3 regions of the Streptomyces sp. NBC_01176 genome follow, and region 3 is predicted to be linked to each of the others. Evidence: predicted binding sites of a transcription regulator. Region 3 holds the regulator's gene; each other region holds the start of a gene.
The links. The regulator HrcA, encoded in region 3, represses chaperone genes, less so after heat shock. The targets are predictions, from matches to a motif close to TTNGCACTCNGNNNNNCNGAGTGCNAA.
Positions count from the first base shown of each region.

Region 1: groES (co-chaperone GroES) is a predicted target of HrcA. The motif match lies at 4,304-4,330, and genes of this name have one in related genera.
Region 2: groL (chaperonin GroEL) is a predicted target of HrcA. The motif match lies at 5,019-5,045, and genes of this name have one in related genera.

Region 1 covers NZ_CP108600.1:4,258,588-4,265,963, reverse strand. The annotation lists gene OG199_RS18185 (YciI family protein) at 50-406, shown strand; gene OG199_RS18180 (RNA polymerase sigma factor) at 452-1,720, shown strand; gene OG199_RS18175 (class I SAM-dependent methyltransferase) at 1,735-2,922, opposite strand; gene OG199_RS18170 (hypothetical protein) at 3,056-3,292, shown strand; gene OG199_RS18165 (polysaccharide deacetylase family protein) at 3,322-4,098, shown strand; gene groES (co-chaperone GroES) at 4,475-4,783, shown strand; gene groL (chaperonin GroEL) at 4,898-6,526, shown strand; gene OG199_RS18150 (SDR family oxidoreductase) at 6,725-7,376, opposite strand, start outside.
Region 2 covers NZ_CP108600.1:5,410,497-5,417,872, reverse strand. The annotation lists gene murQ (N-acetylmuramic acid 6-phosphate etherase) at 63-1,010, shown strand; gene OG199_RS23415 (hypothetical protein) at 1,069-1,656, shown strand; gene OG199_RS23410 (NADH:flavin oxidoreductase) at 1,919-3,073, opposite strand; gene groL (chaperonin GroEL) at 3,270-4,892, opposite strand; gene OG199_RS23400 (cold-shock protein) at 5,247-5,453, opposite strand; gene OG199_RS23395 (MoaD/ThiS family protein) at 5,907-6,182, opposite strand; gene thrC (threonine synthase) at 6,303-7,376, opposite strand, start outside.
Region 3 covers NZ_CP108600.1:6,429,759-6,437,134, forward strand. The annotation lists gene hemW (radical SAM family heme chaperone HemW) at 1-923, shown strand, start outside; gene OG199_RS27725 (hypothetical protein) at 951-2,291, shown strand; gene OG199_RS27730 (DUF3097 domain-containing protein) at 2,275-3,078, opposite strand; gene OG199_RS27735 (MBL fold metallo-hydrolase) at 3,124-3,861, opposite strand; gene hrcA (heat-inducible transcriptional repressor HrcA) at 4,057-5,073, shown strand; gene dnaJ (molecular chaperone DnaJ) at 5,075-6,211, shown strand; gene OG199_RS27750 (nitronate monooxygenase) at 6,430-7,376, shown strand, end outside.

The sequences.
Region 1 (7,376 bases), 2.2 Mb from region 3:
GGGATGAGAGGCGGGGAGAAGCCCCGCCCTCCGCACCGAAGGAGCCACCATGCCCCGCTACCTGTCCCTGGTCCGCATCGACGAGACCACCGCCCCCGCCGAGGGCCCGAGCCCCGAGCTGATGCAGCGGATGGGCGAGCTGATCGAGGAGATCACCAAGGCGGGGGTCATGCTCGACACCGCCGGACTGACGCCGACCGCCCAGGGCAAGCGGGTGCACTGGGAGGGCGGCCAGCTGTCCGTCACCGACGGCCCCTTCACCGAGTCCAAGGAGGTCGTCGGCGGCTACGCGCTCATGCAGTGCAAGGACATGGCCGAGGCGCTGGAGTGGACCAAGCGGTTCCTGAAGACGCACGAGGAGCACTGGACGGTGACCTGCGAGGTGCGGGAGATCGCCGAGGGCTGAGCGGCGGCTTGGCCCGGCCGGTCCGCTGGTGTCTGATGGTGGGCTGTGGAACAGCAGCCCACCGGCACCCCGTCCGGCACCGACGAGACCGTGGAGACGATCTTCCGGATCGAGTCGCCCCGGATCATCGCCGGTGTCACCCGCGTCGTCCGGGACGTCGGCATCGCCGAGGAGCTGGCCCAGGACGCCCTGGTCGCGGCGCTGGAGCAGTGGCCGCGGGACGGAGTACCGGACAATCCCGGCGCCTGGCTCATGGCCACGGCCAAGCACCGGGCGATCGACCTCGTACGCCGCCGGGAGCGCTACGCGCGCAAGCTGGAGGAGATCGGGCGCGACCTGGAGACGACCGTCCCCTTCGAGGAACCCTCCGACCCGGACGACATCGACGACGACCTGCTCCGGCTCGTGTTCACCGCCTGCCATCCGGTGCTGTCCGCGCAGGCCCGCATCGCTCTCACGCTGCGTCTGCTCGGCGGACTGACCACGCCGGAGATCGCCCGCGCCTTCCTCGCGCCGGAGGCGACGATCGCCCAGCGCATCGTGCGCGCCAAACGGACGCTGGCGACCAAGGGGGTCCCCTTCGAGGTCCCCTACGGCCCGGACCGGGAGAGCAGGCTCGGCTCGGTCCTCGAGGTCATCTACCTCGTCTTCAACGAGGGGTACGCGGCCACGGCGGGCGACGACCTGCTGCGCCCCGCGCTGTGCGAGGAGGCCCTCCGGCTGGCCCGCGTCCTGGCGGAGCTGATGCCCAAGGAGCCCGAGGTGCACGGGCTCGTCGCGCTGCTGGAGCTCCAGGAGTCCCGCGCGGCCGCCCGTACGGGACCCTCGGGCGAGCCGGTCCTCCTCAGGGACCAGAACCGCCGCCGCTGGAACCGCCTGCTGATCCACCGTGGTTTCGCCGCCCTGGCCCGCGCGAACGCCGTCACCACCGGCGCCCCGGGTCCGTACGCCCTCCAGGCCGCCATCGCCGCCAGCCACGCCCAGGCACTCACGTACGCGGACACGGACTGGCGGCAGATCGCCACTCTGTACGGGCTGCTCGCGGTCCGCTCCCCGTCGCCCGTCGTCGAACTCAACCGCGCCGTCGCCGTCTCGATGGCGGACGGACCCGGCCCCGCCCTGGTCCTCGTCGACACCCTCCTGGCCGAACCCGCCCTGCGCGACTACCACCTGCTGCCCAGCGTCCGGGGGGACCTGCTCGCCCGGCTCGGGCGCACGCGGGAGGCGCGGGCGGAGTTCGAGCGGGCCGCGGGCCTGGCCCGCAACGAACGCGAACGGCGACTGCTGGAGGCCCGCGCGCGGGAGTGCCGCTAGGGCGTGTTGTGGCGTCAGCCGGAGTGCTGCCGGGCCGGGTGGCCGAGCAGCATCGTCGGTGCCCCCGCGACCCTGGTCAGGAAGACGGTGGCCGCGTGCGGACCCTGCGGCTTGACCTTCCGGCGCAGCTCCTCCGGCTCGACCGCCGAGCCCCGCTTCTTCACCGTGAGCACCCCGACCTCCCGCTCCCTCAGCAGTGCCCTGAGCTTCTTCACGTTGAAGGGAATCCGGTCGGTGATCTCGTACGCGGTGGCGTACGGGGTCGGGCGCAACGAATCCGCCGTGATGTACGCGATGGTCTCGTCGAGGAGCCCGCCGTCGAGGTCCTCGGCCACCTCGGCGACCAGATGGGCGCGGATCACGGCGCCGTCGGGCTCGTAGAGATAGCGTCCGACCGGGCGCACCGCGGGGTCGGGCAGACCGCGGCCGCGCAGGACGCGCGGGCCCGGCAGCAGGGTGGCCCGCACCAGGCCCGGCTCCGTGCCGAACCACAGCACGGCCTCCTTCACGTCCCCGCCGTCCGAGATCCACTCGGCCTCCGCCTCGGCGGGGACGGTCTCGTGCGGGATGCCCGGGGCGATCTTCAGGGCGGCGAGCGGGGCCTTCAGGGCGGCCCCGACCGCCCAGGAGAGCGGCGGTGAGTACGCCTCGGGGTCGAAGATCCGGCCGCCGGCCCTGCCGCCCCGCCGTGCCGGGTCCACGAAGACGGCGTCGTACGGGGCCGTGTCCACCTCCGTGACGTCCGCCTCGCGCACCTCGATCAGATCCCGGAGTCCGAGCGCCTCGGCGTTGGCGCGGGCGGCGGCGGCCGCGAGGGGGTCCCGGTCGACGGCGAGGACGCGTATCCCGGCGCGGGCCAGCGCGATCGCGTCGCCGCCGATGCCGGAACAGAGGTCGGCGACCGAGCGCACGCCGAGGGCGCGCAGACGCTCCGCGCGGTGCGTGGCGACCGTCGTACGGGTCGACTGCTCGACCCCGTTCGGGGTGAAGAACATCCGCTCCGCGTCCTCGGCGCCGAACTTCGCCGCCGCCCGCTGCCGCAGCCGCGCCTGTCCGAGCGCCGCCGAGACCAGCTCGGCCGGATGGGTGCGGCGCAGCCGGGTGGCGACGGCCAGTTCCCGGGCCGGGTCGGTGCCGCGCACCTCGTCGAGCAGCGCGCGGCCCTCCGGGGTGAGCAGAGAGGCGAAGGAGACGTCGTTCACCGGCCCATTGTCGGTCAGTGTGGGCCAGTCGGTGGACGATGCGGGTCCGGTCGCGGTGTCGAGGGCCCGTACGGGCCCTGGCCTGGGAAGATCCGACACCATGCGATCAGTACGACAAGCCGATAAAAATGACGTGAAATGGACGGTTGTCCGAACTGGGATCGCCGTCCTCGCCGTCATCGGCCTCGCGTCGCGCTGCGGCGGGGCCGCGGTGGCCCCGGGGGTCAGGCCCGCGCCTGGCCGGCCACAGGCGCTGCCCGTGCGGGTCGCCGCGGCCTGGAAAGGCGCCGGGCCCGACATGATCCGCCGGTTCCTGAAGAGGATCACGGGCGAGGGCCGCGCGGTGGCGCGACTGGAGGGCCACCTGTGAGAGGAGGGTCGCCGGCCCCGGGAGCCCGGGTGCGTGCGCGGGCGGTCGCCGCGCTGGCCGCCCTGCTGGCCGCCGTCCTGCTGGGCGGCTGCGCCCAGTCGGTCGACCCGATCGAGCGCCTGGGCAAGAAGGCCGCACAGGAGGTGGGCAGGGCCCGCCCGCACGGTCCGGCCTCGGCGACGTACCGGCGCTGGGGGCTGTCCGCCCCGCTCGCCCCGCCGCCTCGACCGCCCGCACGCGTCGGCGTGCGCCGCGACCGGACGGGGCTGGTCCCGGTCGTCGGCCGCGTGCCCACCCGGGACAAGGTGGTCTTCCTGACGTACGACGACGGCGTCGAGCGCGATCCGCGGTTCGTCGACATGGTGCGTGAACTGCGGCTGCCGGTCAGCGTGTTCCTCACGGACACCGTCGTCGGGCCCGGATACGGGCACTTCGCGCGGCTGCGGGAGGTCGGCGCGAGCGTGCAGAACCACACCCTCGACCACGCCTCGCTGCGCGGACTGCCGTACGCCGGCCAGCGGGCCGAGATCTGCGGCCAGCAGGAGAAGCTCAAGGCCCGCTTCGGCATCCGCCCCCGGCTCTTCCGGCCTCCCTACGGCACCTACGACTCCACCACCCTGCGCGCCGCCGCCGACTGCGGGGTCGCGGCCGTCGTCCTGGGCAGGGCGGCCGACGCCCGCCGGCTGCGGCCGGGTGACATCCTGTCCGGCTTCGAGGAGCCGAACCTCACCGCGGCGACCACCCGGCTCCTCCGCCGCATCCAGGCGGAGGGCTTCACCCCGGCCCGCCTGGAGAACTACCTCTGAACTTCCGGCGCGGGTGGCCGTCTTCGACGGGCCGGACTGACGGCGTGGGGCCGGGCGGCCTCTCCCGGCCGGGGCCCGCCCTTCAGCCCGTCCGGCGTTTGAGGACGAGGCCCTTCAGGCCGAAGCGGGGGCCTGGGGGCGGCAGCCCCCAGAAGCGCCCACACCGGCGAACGGTGCCCCGAACCTCACGCCACGCCGGAGGCATTTGGCACTCCGCTTGACCGAGTGCTAATCGCGGTCATAGTCTCAGGCCTGGCACTCCCCACTGGAGAGTGCCAATAGCGACGGGCAGGTCCGGCACCCGCGACGACGGATCCACCTGGTCGCCACCTCAGACAGTTAACCCCGTGAGATCTCCGAAGGGGGAGGTCGGATCGTGACGACCACCAGCTCCAAGGTTGCCATCAAGCCGCTCGAGGACCGTGTCGTGGTCCAGCCGCTGGACGCCGAGCAGACCACGGCCTCTGGCCTGGTCATCCCGGACACGGCGAAGGAGAAGCCCCAGGAGGGCGTCGTCCTCGCCGTGGGCCCGGGCCGCTTCGAGAACGGCGAGCGCCTGCCGCTCGACGTCAGCACCGGCGACATCGTGCTGTACAGCAAGTACGGCGGCACCGAGGTGAAGTACAACGGCGAGGAGTACCTCGTCCTCTCGGCCCGCGACGTGCTCGCGATCATCGAGAAGTAATTCACCACAGTTCTGCAGTGAACTGCGCCCCTGGCCCCCGCGACCTTATGAAGCCGGGCGCTGGGGGCGCGGTTCGTTTTCACCCACGTTTTCCGAGAGGGCTGAACCGCTCCCATGGCGAAGATCCTGAAGTTCGACGAGGACGCCCGTCGCGCCCTTGAGCGCGGCGTCAACAAGCTTGCCGACACCGTCAAGGTGACGATCGGCCCCAAGGGCCGCAACGTCGTCATCGACAAGAAGTTCGGCGCCCCCACCATCACCAACGACGGCGTCACCATCGCCCGCGAGGTCGAGCTCGACGACCCGTACGAGAACCTCGGCGCCCAGCTGGTGAAGGAGGTGGCGACCAAGACCAACGACATCGCGGGTGACGGTACGACCACCGCCACCGTGCTGGCCCAGGCGCTCGTCCGCGAGGGTCTGAAGAACGTCGCCGCGGGTGCCTCCCCGGCGCTGCTCAAGAAGGGCATCGACGCCGCGGTCAAGGCCGTGTCCGAGGAGCTCCTCGCGACCGCCCGCCCGATCGACGAGAAGTCCGACATCGCCGCCGTCGCCGCCCTGTCCGCCCAGGACAGCCAGGTCGGCGAGCTCATCGCCGAGGCGATGGACAAGGTCGGCAAGGACGGTGTCATCACCGTCGAGGAGTCCAACACCTTCGGTCTGGAGCTGGACTTCACCGAGGGCATGGCCTTCGACAAGGGCTACCTGTCGCCGTACTTCGTGACGGACCAGGAGCGCATGGAGGCCGTCCTCGAGGACCCGTACATCCTCATCCACCAGGGCAAGATCTCCTCCATCCAGGACCTGCTGCCGCTGCTGGAGAAGGTCATCCAGGCCAACGCCTCCAAGCCGCTGCTGATCATCGCCGAGGACGTCGACGGCGAGGCGCTGTCGACCCTGGTCGTGAACAAGATCCGCGGCACGTTCAACGCCGTCGCCGTGAAGGCCCCCGGCTTCGGCGACCGCCGCAAGGCCATGCTGGGCGACCTCGCCACCCTCACCGGCGGTCAGGTCATCGCCGAGGAGGTCGGCCTCAAGCTCGACCAGGTCGGTCTGGACGTGCTGGGCACCGCCCGCCGCGTCACGGTCACCAAGGACGACACCACCGTCGTCGACGGCGGCGGCGAGCACGACGCCGTCGTGGGCCGTGTCAACCAGATCAAGGCCGAGATCGAGAACACGGACTCCGACTGGGACCGCGAGAAGCTCCAGGAGCGCCTCGCGAAGCTGGCCGGCGGCGTGTGCGTGATCAAGGTCGGCGCCGCCACCGAGGTGGAGCTCAAGGAGAAGAAGCACCGTCTGGAGGACGCCATCTCCGCGACCCGCGCCGCGGTCGAGGAGGGCATCGTCTCCGGTGGTGGCTCCGCGCTCGTCCACGCCGTCAAGGTCCTCGAGGGCAACCTCGGCAAGACCGGCGACGAGGCCACGGGTGTCGCGGTCGTCCGCCGCGCCGCCGTCGAGCCGCTGCGCTGGATCGCCGAGAACGCCGGCCTGGAGGGCTACGTCATCACCTCCAAGGTCGCCGAGCTCGACAAGGGCCAGGGCTTCAACGCCGCCACCGGCGAGTACGGCGACCTGGTCAAGTCCGGGGTCATCGACCCGGTCAAGGTCACCCGCTCCGCCCTGGAGAACGCCGCCTCCATCGCCTCCCTGCTCCTCACGACCGAGACCCTGGTCGTCGAGAAGCCGGCCGAGGAAGAGGCCGACGCGGGCCACGGCCACGGCCACGGGCACTCCCACTAAGCACACGGTGACGTCCGCGACGGCAGGCGTCCACACCGGGTGACAGCACTGAGGCCCAGTACCCCGCGGGGTACTGGGCCTCAGTGCTGCGCCAAGTCCGTACTCGACCTACTCGCCGTACCGTCCTGCTGCTCCACGGCCCAGCTGCTCTACCGTCCGGGCCGCTCTACCGCCTTGCTGCCGTACGGCCCCGCGGCTCTACTGCGGCCCGTACTTGCGCCCCGTCCTCGACGTGATCCCGCCCAGCAGCCCGCGCGGCGCCACCTTCACCACACCCATCAGCGCCTTGTAACGCGGGTCGGGGATCGACAGCGACTTCCCGCGGGCGAGATCCGCGAGCGCCGCCGCGACCAGCTTGTCCGCGTCGAGCCACATCCAGTTCGGGATGTTGTCCGTGCCCATCCCGGCGCGCTGGTGGAACTCGGTGCGCACGAAGCCCGGAGCCAGCGCCATCAGCCGTACGCCGCTGCCCGCCAGATCCCTCGCCGCGCCCTGCGTGAACTGCACGACCCACGCCTTGGACGCCCCGTACGTACCCCGCGGTACGAACGCCGCCACCGACGCCACATTGACGACCCCGCCCCGGCCGCGCTCGCGCATGGCCGCGGTCGCCGCCGACGTCAGCCGCAGCACCGCCTCGCAGTGCACCTTGAGCATCGTCAGCTCGTCGGCCATCGAGACCTCGAGATAGCGGCCCTTGTTGCCGAAGCCGGCGTTGTTGATCAAGAGGTCGACCGGGTTCCTGCGGTCGCTCAGCCGCCGGGCCACCGTCTCGATGCCGTCGTCCGTCGCCAGGTCCGCCGTCAGCACCTCCGCCTCGATGCCGTGCCGGTCGTGCAGTTCCGTCGCC
Region 2 (7,376 bases), 1.0 Mb from region 3:
CACAGCCCAGCGCCCCCGAAGGGCACCCCCTTGTCACCCCGCACCGGAAAGAGCCGCTCCACATGACCTCCACCGCCGACGCCTCCTCCAACTACCGCGATCTGCGTGCCGAGCTGGAGACGCTGACCACCGAGGCGTTCCGCCCCGAACTCTCCGAGATCGACCGGCTGCCCACGCTGGAGATCGCGCAGCTCATGAACGCCGAGGACGCGACCGTGCCGGCGGCCGTCGCGGACCGGCTCCCCCTCATCGCCGCCGCGATCGACGACATCGCGGAGCGGATGTCCCGCGGCGGCCGGCTGATCTACGCGGGCGCGGGCACCGCGGGCCGCCTCGGAATCCTGGACGCCTCCGAGTGCCCGCCCACCTTCAACACCGACCCGTCCGAGGTCGTGGGCCTCATCGCGGGCGGCCCCGGCGCCATGGTCACCTCGGTCGAGGGTGCCGAGGACTCCAGGGAGCTGGCGGCGGCCGACCTGGAGGCGCTCTCCCTGACCCCCGACGACACGGTGGTCGGCATCTCCGCCTCCGGCCGCACCCCGTACGCCGTCGGCGCCGTCGAACACGCCCGCGCACGCGGCGCGTTGACCATCGGCCTGTCCTGCAACGCGCACAGCGCCCTCGCGGCCGCCGCCGAACACGGCATCGAGATCGTCGTCGGCCCGGAGCTGCTGACGGGCTCCACCCGTCTGAAGGCGGGCACGGCCCAGAAACTCGTCCTCAACATGTTCTCGACGATCACGATGATCCGGCTCGGCAAGACGTACGGGAACCTGATGGTCGACGTCCGCGCCTCGAACGAGAAGCTCCGCGCCCGCTCCCGGCGCATCGTCGCGCTGGCGACCGGCGCCTCGGACGAGGAGATCGAGCAGGCCCTCGCGGCCACCGACGGAGAGGTGAAGAACGCCATCCTCGCCCTCCTCGGCGGGGTGGACGGACCCACGGCGGCCCGCCTCCTGGAGGAGAGCGACGGCCACCTGCGCGCGGCGCTCGCGGCGGCACCCCGCTGAGCGGCACCTGTCGCACCGGCCTCACCGAGTTGTCGGTGCGGCGTGGCAGGGTGGACGCATGAACCACGCACAGCTGACCGCCCTCGGCCGGGCCCTGCGCGTCCTCGGCGAGCACGGCGACGCGCTGAACGCCGACACCCCCGACGCGAAGCTGCACGAGGTCAAGGCCGACCTCAAGCGGGCCCTGGACCTGCTGGAGGAGACGGTCACCACGGCGGTGCCCACGACCCGCTGCGCCGAGCACCCGAACGGCCCGGTGGACGAGGGTGCCACCGACCTCTGTCTGCTCTGTGAGACGCGCCGTCGCGCCGCCCGCCGCACCGAGGTCAACGACGCCTACGGGCACGCCCGCACCGCCGGCCCCGACGAGTCCCCCGAGCGCACGATGTCCCGGTACGGCGTGCGCGCCGACCGCCCCCAGCCCCAGCAGCGCTGGCTCCCGGAGGTGTGGACGGGGCAGGCCTGGGCGCTGTGCGGCACCCCGCGCCGCGACCGCCAGGAGGCCGAGCGCTATCTCGCCGCGGAGCGCCGCACCCCCCGGCCGGGGATGGCCTACCGTCTGGTCCACGAGTTCACGGACTACGAGGTGCTGCGCATCTGGGGCACCCCGGTCAAGGTCGACATCGAACCGATGGGGAACCTGTAGCGGCCCGTCGAACACCTGTCGCCGCCACCCTTCGCGGCGTGTTGCGCGGCCCGCGGCGGCGTGAAGCTGGCTGGTCAGGAGGTCGAGCGCCTCCCGTAGCACCGCGCGGTACACCGGACACCCCGGTACGTCACGGGTGGCACTCCCCTTGCGAGGGGTGCCACCCGTGACCCGCCGCTCACCGCGCCGACGCGGCACCGGGGAGCGCGCCCCTGGGCGGGCACCAGCGCGCCGGGGTCCCGGCCCGGCCAGGGGAACGGGGTCAGCTGAGCGTCCGCAGCGCCGCCGGGTCGTACGCCTTCAGCTCGTCGAAGCGGCCGGCGAGCACCTTCTGCGCCCACTCGGGGTCCTGGAGCAGCGCGCGGCCCACGGCGACGAGATCGAACTCGTCGCGCTCCAGACGGTCGAGGAGGTCGTCGATGCCCCGCACGGAGGAGCCCTCGCCCTGGAAGGCCTTAAGGAACTCGCCGTCCAGGCCGACCGAGCCGACGCTGATGACCGGCTTGCCCGTCAGCTTCTTCGACCAGCCCGCCAGGTTGAGGTCGGAGCCGTCGAACTCGGGGAGCCAGTAGCGGCGGGTGGAGGCGTGGAAGACGTCCACGCCGGCCTCGGCCAGCGGGGTCAGGATCGCCTCCAGCTCCTCCGGGGTCTCGGCGAGCCGGGCGTCGTACGCCTGCTGCTTCCACTGCGAGTAGCGGAAGATGACCGGGAACTCCGGCGAGACCGCGGAGCGGACCGCGGCCGCGATCTCCGCCGAGAACCTGGCCCGGGCCACGGGGTCGCCGCCGTACGCGTCGGTGCGGCGGTTGGTGCCCGACCACAGGAACTGGTCGAGCAGATAGCCGTGGGCACCGTGCAGCTCGACGCCGTCGAAGCCGATGCGCTCGGCGTCGGCGGCCGCCTTCGCGAACGCCTCGATGACGTCGTCCAGGTCCTGCTGGGTCATGGCCCTGCCGGTGACCTCGGCGCCCTCGTTGGTCAGACCGGACGGGCCTACCGGCGGGGCGTCGGCGAACGGCGGCTGGCCCGCCTCACGCACCATGCCGATGTGCCACAGCTGGGGCACGATCGTGCCGCCCGCCGCGTGCACCGCGTCCGCGACCTTCGTCCAGCCCGCGAGCTGCTCCTCGCCGTGGAAGCGCGGGACCCGGTCGCTCTGCCCGGCCGACTCGTGACCGACGTAGGTGCCCTCGGTGACGATGAGGCCGACGCCCGCGGCGGCACGGCGCGCGTAGTACCCGACGACGTCCTCGCCCGGAACACCGCCCGGCGAGAACTGCCGGGTCATCGGCGCCATCACGATCCGGTTCGGGACGGTCAGGCCGTTCAGGGCGACGGGGCGGGACAGGATCTCGGCGGCACGGGAGGCGGCGTTGGCAGTCACGTACGGGACTCCTCGGAGAGGTCGGTCGGTCATCGGGCGGACGACTGACGGGCATTCCACTCGGTATGTGCATGCGCATCAACGCCCGTCCCTACAACCGCCGGGTCCGGCGCGGCATTCCGGCGCTCTCCGAGTCCTTGTGTGACCCCGGACACGCCCGAGGGCGGCACCCCCTGGGAGAAGGGGTACCGCCCTCGGAACGTCAGGACAGTGATCAGCCGGAGGCGGATCAGAAGTCCATGTCACCGCCCGGCATGCCGCCCGGAGCGGCCGCGGCGGCCTTCTCCGGCTTGTCGGCGATGACGGCCTCGGTGGTCAGGAACAGCGCGGCGATGGAGGCGGCGTTCTGCAGGGCAGAGCGCGTGACCTTCGCCGGGTCGATGATGCCTTCCGCGATCATGTCGACGTACTCACCGGTCGCGGCGTTGAGGCCGTGGCCGACGGGCAGGTTGCGCACCTTCTCGACGATGACGCCACCCTCGAGACCACCGTTGACGGCGATCTGCTTGAGCGGGGCCTCCAGCGCGAGCTTCACGGCGTTGGCGCCGGTCGCCTCGTCGCCGGTGAGCTCGAGCTTCTCGAAGACCGAGGAAGCCTGGAGCAGGGCCACGCCACCACCGGCGACGATGCCCTCCTCGACGGCCGCCTTCGCGTTGCGAACGGCGTCCTCGATGCGGTGCTTGCGCTCCTTGAGCTCGACCTCGGTGGCGGCACCGGCCTTGATGACGGCCACGCCGCCGGCCAGCTTCGCCAGGCGCTCCTGGAGCTTCTCGCGGTCGTAGTCCGAGTCCGAGTTCTCGATCTCGGCACGGATCTGGTTCACGCGACCGGCGACCTGGTCGGCCGAGCCGGCGCCGTCGACGATCGTGGTCTCGTCCTTGGTGATGACGACCTTGCGGGCACGGCCCAGCAGGTCCAGACCCGCGTTCTCCAGCTTGAGGCCGACCTCCTCGGAGATGACCTCGCCGCCCGTGAGGATGGCGATGTCGCCGAGCATGGCCTTGCGGCGGTCACCGAAGCCCGGGGCCTTGACGGCGACGGACTTGAAGGTGCCACGGATCTTGTTGACGACCAGGGTCGACAGGGCCTCGCCCTCGACGTCCTCGGCGATGATCAGCAGCGGCTTGCCCGACTGCATGACCTTCTCCAGGAGCGGGAGCAGGTCCTTGACGTTGCCGATCTTGGAGTTGGCGATGAGGATGTACGGGTCGTCGAGCGACGCCTCCATCCGCTCCATGTCGGTGGCGAAGTACGCCGAGATGTAGCCCTTGTCGAAGCGCATACCCTCGGTGAGCTCGAGCTCCAGACCGAAGGTCTGGGACTCCTCGACGGTGATGACGCCTTCCTTGCCGACCTTGTCCATCGCCTCGGCGATGAGCTCGCCGATCTGGGTGTCGGCGGCGGAGATGGAGGCCGTGGAAGCGATCTGCTCCTTGGTCTCGACATCCTTGGCCTGCTCCAGCAGGGCACCGGAGACGGCCTCGACGGCCTTCTCGATACCGCGCTTGAGGGCCATCGGGTTGGCGCCGGCGGCCACGTTGCGAAGGCCCTCGCGGACCAGCGCCTGGGCGAGCACGGTCGCGGTGGTCGTTCCGTCGCCGGCGACGTCGTCCGTCTTCTTGGCGACTTCCTTGACCAGCTCGGCGCCGATCTTCTCGTACGGGTCCTCGAGCTCGATCTCCTTGGCGATGGAAACACCATCGTTGGTGATCGTGGGGGCGCCCCACTTCTTCTCGAGGACGACGTTGCGGCCCTTGGGGCCAAGGGTGACCTTGACGGCGTCGGCGAGCTGGTTCATCCCGCGCTCGAGACCGCGCCGTGCCTCCTCGTCGAACGCGATGATCTTGGCCATGTGAAGTGGTCCTCCCGGACTGGGGTGGATTGCTCCGGACCGCGCTGGCGCCCGCGACGGACGGCCTGCCTGCCCCGTGGTTCCTTGCACCACCTGGCCTGCGGGCCTCACCGACCCGGTCCTTCGTTATCACTCTCACCTTCAGAGTGCTAACGCAATGATTAGCACTCGCCCCTGCCGAGTGCAAGCGACTCCGGAGGATCCCCAGGTGGACAGGGGCGGCACGACCGCCCTCCCGAGGGGGTGGCGCGGACGTCCCGAAGGGTCACGCGGACGCCCCGGGCAGACCGAAGGGCTCGCACCCCAGAGGGATACGAGCCCTTCGTCACGTCGAACAGTCAGTCGGCGCGTGCTTCAGCCGGTCGCGAGCCGGACCATGTCCGCCTGCGGCCCCTTCTGGCCCTGCGAGATCTCGAAATCGACCCGCTGACCCTCTTCCAGGGTGCGGTAGCCGTCCATCTGAATCGCGCTGTAGTGGACGAAAACATCCGCACCACCGTCGACCGCGATGAAGCCGTACCCCTTCTCCGCGTTGAACCACTTGACGGTGCCCTGAGCCATGCCTAACTCCCCTATTACTGGCCCTTGCACAGGACCGCACTTCGCGGGCCCGGGTCAGACCTCCACCCCCCAACGGATTGGGGGTGTGCGCCGGAACGCGTCGACCGCGGCTGAATGTATCTGCCCAACTGCCGTCTGCAACAGGTCAATCGGACGAGAATTCTGGGCAGGCCCGATCGGGAATATAGGGAGAATTCGCGAAGATTTAGGGCAACTCGGGCCCCATAAAGGCCACATAAGGCTCAAAAGCGCCGGGCACTTTGGCCACTTCTTATCGCAGGCCGACGCGCACTCATATGCATCCGGCATGGATAAGGCGGCGGGTTCCCCAACTGTACCCCGCTCAACCATGCAGAATTGCCCCCTCCGCTTCTCTCACGGAGGGGGCAATTCGATGAACTCTCAGTGATTGGCATTACCCACGGTAATGATTTCACCGTGGGTAACCGCCCGTCAGCCTCCGGCGACGGCCGGGATGATCGAGACGCCCGCGCCGTCCGGCGTCGCCGTCTCCAGGCCCTGCTCGAAGCGGACGTCGTCGTCGTTGACGTACACGTTGACGAACCGGCGCAGCTTGCCCTCGTCGTCGAGGACGCGCGCGGCGATGCCCGTGTGGTTCTTCTCGAGGTCGGAGATCACCTCGCCGAGGGTCCCTCCCTCGGCGGTCACCTCGGACCGGCCACCGGTGTAGGTGCGCAGGATGGTGGGGATGCGGACGTTGACGCTCATGCGGTGACCTCCCGGTCGGATGGTGGCGTACGGCGGAGAGCGCCCCGGCAGGGGCGCGTGGAACTGCGCGACCAGCCCCCGCGGGCCCGTGGCCGGGGAGGATCCTCCCCGGCCGGGCGGCTACGCGAGGCCGGCCTCGCGGAAGGAGTCCAGGCTGGGGCGGATGGTCGCGGTCAGTCCCGTGCCGGCCACCGCGTCCAGCGTCTTGAGGCCGTCACCGGTGTTCAGCACGACCGTGGTGAGCGTCGGGTCGAGCAGCCCGTTCTCGATCAGCTTCCTGGCCACCCCCACCGTCACACCGCCGGCGGTCTCGGCGAAGATCCCCTCGGTGCGCGCCAGCAGCTTGATCGCGTCGACCACCTGCTCGTCGTTCACGTCCTCCACGGCCCCGCCCGTCCGCCGCGCGATGTCCAGCACGTACGGGCCGTCGGCGGGGTTGCCGATGGCGAGCGACTTGGCAATGGTGTTCGGCTTCTGCGGCCGGACGACGTCGTGGCCGGCCTTGTAGGCGACGGACACCGGCGAACAGCCCTCGGCCTGCGCGCCGAAGATCTTGTAGGGCTTGTCCTCGACGAGGCCGAGCTTGATCAGCTCCTGGAGCCCCTTGTCGACCTTGGTCAGCTGGGACCCGGAGGCGATCGGCACGACGAGCTGGTCGGGCAGCTGCCAGCCGAGCTGCTCGCAGATCTCGTACGCGAGGGTCTTGGACCCCTCCGCGTAGTACGGCCGCAGGTTGACGTTGACGAAGCCCCAGCCCTCACCGGCCGGGTCGCCGATCAGCTCGGAGCAGAAGCGGTTCACGTCGTCGTAGTTGCCCTCGATGCCGACGAGCTCGCCGCCGTAGACCGCGGCCATGACGACCTTGCCCTGCTCCAGGTCGTGCGGGATGAACACGCAGGAGCGGAAGCCGGCACGGGCCGCGGCCGCGCCCACCGCGCCGGCGAGGTTGCCGGTCGAGGAGCAGGAGAGGGTGGTGAAGCCGAAGGCGCGGGCGGCCTCGATGGCCTGGGCGACGACGCGGTCCTTGAAGGAGTGCGTCGGGTTGCCGGAGTCGTCCTTGACGAAGAGCCGGCCGGGGTCGACGCCCAGCTCGCGGGCAAGGTTGTCGGCCTTGACCAGCCTGGTCCAGCCGGGGTTGATGTTCGGCTTGTCGGCGACGTCGGCCGGGACGGGGAGCAGCGGCGCGTAACGCCA
Region 3 (7,376 bases):
TGGCCGCCGACGATCTCGTACGGATGCTGGGCGCGGTCCGCGAGGAGTTCGGGCTCGCGGACGACGCCGAGGTCACCACGGAGGCGAATCCGGAGTCGGTGGACCCGGCGTACCTCGCGACCCTGCGGGCCGGGGGCTTCAACCGGATCTCCTTCGGCATGCAGAGCGCCCGGCAGCACGTCCTGAAGGTGCTCGACCGCACGCACACGCCCGGGCGCCCCGAGGCCTGTGTCGCCGAGGCCCGTGCGGCGGGCTTCGACCATGTGAACCTCGACCTGATCTACGGCACGCCCGGCGAGTCCGACGACGACTGGCGGGCCTCGCTGGACGCCGCGCTCGGTGCCGGGCCCGACCATGTCTCCGCGTACGCCCTGATCGTCGAGGAGGGCACCCAGCTGGCCCGGCGCATCCGCCGCGGCGAGGTCCCGATGACGGACGACGACGTCCACGCGGACCGCTACCTCATCGCGGACGAGGTGATGGCGGCGGCGGGCTTCGACTGGTACGAGGTGTCCAACTGGGCCACCTCCGAGGCCGGCCGGTGCCTGCACAACGAGCTGTACTGGCGCGGCGCGGACTGGTGGGGGGCCGGGCCGGGGGCCCACAGCCACGTCGGCGGCGTGCGCTGGTGGAACGTGAAGCACCCCGGGGCGTACGCGGCGGCGCTGGCGTCCGGGAGGTCCCCCGGGGCGGGGCGCGAGCTGCTCTCCGGCGAGGACCGCCGTGTGGAGCGGATCCTCCTCGAACTGCGGCTCCGCGAGGGCTGCCCGCTCTCCCTGCTGCGGCCGGAGGGGCTCTCTGCCTCCCGCCGCGCGCTCTCCGACGGACTCCTCGAGAACGGCCCCTACGACGAGGGCCGCGCCGTCCTCACGCTGCGCGGACGGCTGCTCGCGGACGCGGTGGTCAGGGACCTGGTGGACTGAACACCTGTTCGCCTACAGTCCGCGTGCATGATCTCTGGTGAGTGGCCGGCCGAGGACGCGACCGTCCTCCGGTACGGGTTGCGGCGGCTGCTGCTCAGCCTGCCGGTCGTGGTGGTGTTCCTCGCGGGCGGCGGGACGGGCCTCTGGCTCGCCTTCCGGGACGACGGGATCGGTGCCGGCTGGATACCTCTCACCCTCCTCATGGCGATGGGCCTGGGCGGCCTGATCCATCTGGTCTCCCGCTGGCGGGGCCGCCAGTGGGTCACCGCCTTCGACTCGACCGGCTTCTGGTGGATGCGCGGCAAGGAGACCGCCCTGATCCGCTGGGACTCGCTGGCCGGGGTCGGTATCCACTGGGCTCGGACGCGCAACCATGCCGTCTTCACGGTCGAGCTGTGCCCGCGTGACGAGGTGGACCGCGACGATCCGCTGCTGTGGAAGTTCGTCCGCGACACGGAACCGCTCCGGCCGGGCCTGCCCCGGATCCGCTACCGCATCGACGTCGGTGACTCCCACAAGGCGTACGAGAAGGCGTTCGTGCGGTGGGCGCCCGAGCTGTGGTTCGGGCGCGAGGAGCAGCCGATGTCGTATCGGGGGTGGCCGGACGAGACGGGCCACCGGGAGCGGACGGCCGGGCGGACCGACACGCCGGCGCGCGGGACGCGCGCACCGCTGGTGTTCGACGCCGTCGACATCGGGGACACGGTGGTCGTCCAGAGGGGCGTCATCCTGGTGCGCCGCCGGCTCGGCGTGGCGCTGGCGCTGGTGGCGCTCTGCGTGTGGGCCGTGTGGGCACTCGTGCCCGAGCACGGGCGCGGTACGGGCGCCGTGGTCCGCGAGGTGATCGCCGCCGTGCTGGTGCTGTCGGCCGGCTGGGCCGTGGTGGCCATCGCCCGGGGAGCCCGGGCGGACTACGGCTGCCGCGTCACCATGGACGCCGACGGGGTCCACTTCGTCCGGAGCGGGCGGTCCGCGACGCTCCCGTGGGACTCGCTCGCCGGCGTCGGCGTCTACGAGGCGCCGCCGTTGCGCACGCTCGAACTCTGCCCGAAGGACGGGATCGACCGCGACGACCCGCTGCTGTGGGCGTGGGTGCGCGACAACGAGCCGCTGCGGCCGGGGCTGCCCCGGTTGCGCCACCGTGTTCCCATCTGGCCCGCCGCGGCCCGGCACGCGGTGGCGGCGGGCTGTCGGCAGTGGGCACCGCGGCTCTGGTTCGGCGGTGAGCGGATGCCGCTCGGCTACCAGGGAGAAAGTGACAGGAAGGGTCACCGCAGCCGGGTCGGCGGCGCCGGCGGTCCCGTAGGCTCCCACGGCCCCCGCCCCCCTCACGGTCTCGACGGCCCCGGCGTCACTCCGGCGCCGTGACGAAGTCGATCAGCTCCTCCACCCGGCCCAGGAGTTCCGGCTCCAGGTCCTTGTAGGAGCGCACCCGGGACAGGATGTGCTGCCAGGCGGCACCCGTGTTCTCCGGCCAGCCCAGGGCCCGGCACACGCCCGTCTTCCAGTCCTGCCCGCGTGGGACGCGGGGCCACGCGGGAATGCCCACGGAGGACGGCTTCACGGCCTCCCAGACGTCGATGTACGGGTGGCCGAGGACGAGGGCGTGCTCACTCGTGACCGCCTCCGCGATGCGCGACTCCTTCGTGCCGGGCACCAGATGGTCGACCAGCACGCCCAGGCGGGCGTCCGGTCCCGGCCCGAACTCGTCGACGACGGCGGGGAGATCGTCGATGCCCTCCAGGTACTCGACCACGACACCCTCGATGCGGAGGTCGTCGCCCCAGACGCGCTCGACCAGTTCGGCGTCGTGCCGGCCCTCCACGTAGATGCGGCCGGCCCGCGCCACCCGGGCCCGTGCGCCCGGCACGGCGACCGAACCGGATGCCGTACGGCCGGACCGTACCGGCCCCGCGGCCGGACGGACCAGGGTGACCACCCTGCCCTCCAGCAGGAAGCCGCGCGGCTCCAGCGGGAACACCCGGTGCTTGCCGAAGCGGTCCTCCAGCGTCACCGTGCCCGCCTCGCAGCCGATCACCGCCCCGCAGAACCCCGTACCGGGTTCCTCGACCACCAGACCCGGGTCCGCGGGGACCTCGGGTACCGGCTTGGGCTTCTTCCACGGCGGGGTGAGATCCGGAGAGTACTGGCGCATTCGGATGACGATAGGAGAACCGGCGGGGAGGTGACGGCGAGATCCCTACGACACGCCGAAGCGTGTCGCCAGCGCGTCCCGCTGAGCCCGGACGAACGCCGCATTCACCGCGGCCCCGTGACCGGGGACGTACACCGCCTCCTCGCCGCCCAGGCCGAGCAGCCGGTCCAGGGCGGCCGGCCAGCGGGAGGGGACGGCGTCGGGACCCGCCTGGGGCTCGCCCGACTCCTCCACCAGATCCCCGCAGAAGACGACCTCCGGTGAGCCGGGCGCCCCGGTCACCAGGACCACCAGATCGTGCGCGGTGTGGCCCGGACCCACGTTCGCCAGCAGGGCCCGGACACCGCCGCCCAGGTCGAGCGCCCGCTCGCCGGACACGGAGTGCCGCGGGGGGACCAGGGCGTCCGCGGCCGCGGCGGCGTCACGCCGGTCCAGGCCGTGGCGTACGGCGTCCGCGCGCAGCTCCCCGCCCCCGTGCGCGAACACCGCGCCGAGACCCGCCGCCCCGAACACCTGCGCGTCCGTGAACGACGCCGCGCCGAAGACGTGGTCGAAGTGCGGGTGGGTGAGTGCGAGGTGCGTCACGTCCCGGTCCGGGCCGAGGAGCCGGCGCGCCTCGGCGCGCAACCGTGCGCCCTCCTTGAGGCTCGCCCCCGCGTCGACCATGAGCGCCGCGCCGCCGCCCACCACCAGCCCCGCCGTGCAGTCCCAGCCCGCGAGCCGCCGCCGCCCCACGTGCGGAGCCAGCTCCTCCCACCCCGGCTCTTCCCAAGTCACCTTCATACGGTGACGCTAGTGCCGCGGGGCTGACGCCGGTGAGACATCGCGGGACACGTCCGCATACGTGCGCAAGATCGCGGGCCCGCCCTTGCCGGGGCCGTACCCGGCGGCCGTACACTGGGCCGGGGAATGCTGGCACTCGCATGCGCTGAGTGCCAAGCGAGGCGACGAGGGACCGACAGCTGGAGGTGTGCGCGAATGCTGAGTGAACGCAGACTCGAAGTGCTGCGCGCCATCGTCCAGGACTACGTCGGCACCGAGGAGCCGGTCGGTTCCAAGGCGCTGACGGAGCGGCACCAGCTGGGTGTCTCCCCGGCCACGGTCCGCAACGACATGGCCGCCCTGGAGGACGAGGGGTACATCGCCCAGCCGCACACCAGTGCGGGGCGCATCCCCACCGACAAGGGCTACCGGCTCTTCGTCGACAAGCTCGCCGGCGTCAAGCCGATGACCGGACCCGAGCGGCGGGCCATCCAGAACTTCCTGGGAGGCGCCGTCGACCTCGACGACGTCGTCGGGCGGACCGTGCGGCTGCTCGCGCAGCTGACGCGGCAGGTCGCCGTCGTGCAGTACCCGTCGCTGACCAGATCGACCGTGCGGCACGTGGAGCTGTTGTCGCTGGCTCCCGCCCGGCTGATGCTCGTCCTGATCACGGACACCGGGCGGGTCGAGCAGCGCATGATCGACTGTCCGGCGCCGTTCGGGGAGACCTCCGTGGCGGATCTGCGGGCCCGGCTCAACAGCCGGGTGGCGGGCCGCCGCTTCGCGGACGTCCCGCCGCTGGTCCAGGACCTGCCGGACGCCTTCGAGGCGGACGACCGGGGTACGGTCGCGACCGTGCTCTCCACCCTCCTGGAGACGCTCGTCGAGGAGACCGAGGAGCGTCTGATGATCGGCGGCACCGCGAACCTGACCCGCTTCGGACATGATTTTCCCCTCACGATCAGACCGGTGCTCGAAGCGCTGGAGGAACAGGTCGTGCTCCTCAAGTTGCTTGGGGAGGCAGGGGATTCGGGCATGACCGTACGGATCGGTCACGAGAACGCGTATGAGGGACTCAACTCCACGTCCGTGGTCTCCGTCGGCTACGGTTCGGGCGACGAGGCAGTAGCCAAACTCGGCGTGGTCGGACCGACCCGCATGGATTACCCGGGAACGATGGGAGCGGTACGAGCGGTGGCACGGTACGTCGGACAGATCCTGGCGGAGTCCTAAGGTGGCCACGGACTACTACGCCGTGCTCGGCGTGCGCCGCGACGCGTCCCAGGACGAGATCAAGAAGGCTTTCCGGCGGCTCGCGCGCGAGCTGCATCCGGACGTCAATCCCGATCCGAAGACGCAGGAGCGGTTCAAGGAGATCAACGCCGCGTACGAGGTGTTGTCGGACCCGCAGAAGAAGCAGGTCTACGACCTCGGCGGCGATCCGTTGTCCCAGGCGGGCGGCGCGGGCGCGGGCGGCTTCGGCGCCGGTGGCTTCGGCAACTTCTCGGACATCATGGACGCCTTCTTCGGTACGGCGTCGCAGCGGGGCCCCCGGTCGCGCACGCGGCGCGGCCAGGACGCCATGATCCGGCTCGAGATCGAGCTGGACGAGGCCGCCTTCGGCACGACGAAGGACATCCAGGTCGACACGGCCGTCGTGTGCGCCACCTGCAACGGTGAGGGCGCCGCGCCGGGGACCTCCGCCCAGACCTGCGACATGTGTCGCGGACGCGGTGAGGTGTCCCAGGTCACGCGGTCGTTCCTGGGCCAGGTCATGACGTCCCGTCCGTGCCCGCAGTGCCAGGGCTTCGGCACCGTCGTGCCGACCCCGTGCCCGGAGTGCGCGGGCGACGGGCGGGTCCGGTCCCGGCGCACGCTCACGGTGAAGATCCCGGCGGGCGTCGACAACGGCACCCGGATCCAGCTCGCGGGCGAGGGCGAGGTCGGGCCCGGTGGCGGCCCCGCCGGCGACCTCTACGTCGAGATCCACGAACTGCCGCACTCGACCTTCCAGCGTCGTGGTGACGACCTGCACTGCACGGTCACCATTCCGATGACCGCGGCGTCGCTCGGCACCAAGGTGCCGCTCGAGACCCTCGACGGTCTGGAGGAGGTCGACATCCGGCCCGGCACGCAGTCCGGGCAGTCGATCCCGTTGCACGGGCGCGGCGTCACGCATCTGCGCGGCGGCGGCCGCGGCGACCTCATCGTGCATGTCGAGGTCACCACGCCCACCAAGCTCGATCCCGAGCAGGAGCGGCTGCTGCGGGAGCTGGCGCTGCTGCGCGGCGAGGAGCGTCCGACGGGACAGTTCCAGCCGGGCCAGCAGGGCCTGTTCTCCCGCCTGAAGGACGCGTTCAACGGCCGCTGACCCCGGCGTCGGTCCGTTTCGGCCCGTCCGGAGTTCCAGGACGAGGCCGTACGGGCCGAAGCGGGTCCGGGGGCGGCGGCCTTCGGACCGGGACGAGCAGGGGCGGCGGCGAGGGCGGAACAGGGCCGTGGACCGTCCGTCCCGGCGGCCCGCGGCGGCCCGCCGCGGGCGGAAGGCCGGATTTCGGACTTGTTCGGAGGACGTGACAACATGCCGTCATGTCCTCCGCACTGACCGATCTCTTCCCTCACCCGATCGTGCAGGCCCCCATGGCGGGCGGCGTCTCCGTCCCGCACCTCGCGGCCGCCGTGTCCGAGGCCGGCGGGCTCGGGTTCCTCGCCGCCGGGTACAAGACCGCCGACGGCATGTACCAGGAGATCAAGCAGTTGCGCGGGCTGACGAGCCGGCCCTTCGGGGTCAACCTCTTCATGCCGCAGGCCGAGTACGCGGACCCGGCCACCGTCGAGGTGTACGCCCACCAGCTGGCCGGTGAGGCCACCTGGTACGAGACGGACCTCGGCGATCCGGACAGCGGCCGCGACGACGGCTACGACGCCAAGCTCGCGGTCCTCCTCGACAACCCGGTGCCGGTGGTCTCCTTCCACTTCGGCTGCCCCACCCGTGACGTCCTGGACTCCTTCGCCCGGGTCGGTACGCTCACCATGATCACCGCGACCACCGCCGAGGAGGCGCTCGCGGTGCAGCGGGCGGGGGCCGCCGCGGTCGTCGTGCAGGGCGTGGAGGCCGGCGGTCACCAGGGCACCCACCGCGTCAACCCGGAGACGGACGGCACGGGGATCGGACTGCTCTCCCTGATCGCCCAGGTCCGGGAGAGCGTGCAGATCCCGATCGTCGCCGCCGGCGGCATCATGCGCGGCAGCCAGATCGCCGCCGTGCTCGCTGCGGGCGCCGACGCGGCGCAGCTCGGCACCGCGTTCCTCGCCACCCCGGAGTCCGGCGCGCACGCCGTGCACAAGCAGTCCCTGACCAACCCCCTCTTCGTCCGCACGGAGCTGACACGCGCGTTCTCCGGCCGCCCCGCGCGCGGCCTGGTCAACCGCTTCATGCGGGAGCACGGTCCGTACGCGCCCGCCGCGTACCCCGAGGTCCACCACCTCACCTCCCCGCTGCGCAAGGCGGCGGCCAGGGCGGGCGACGCGCAGGG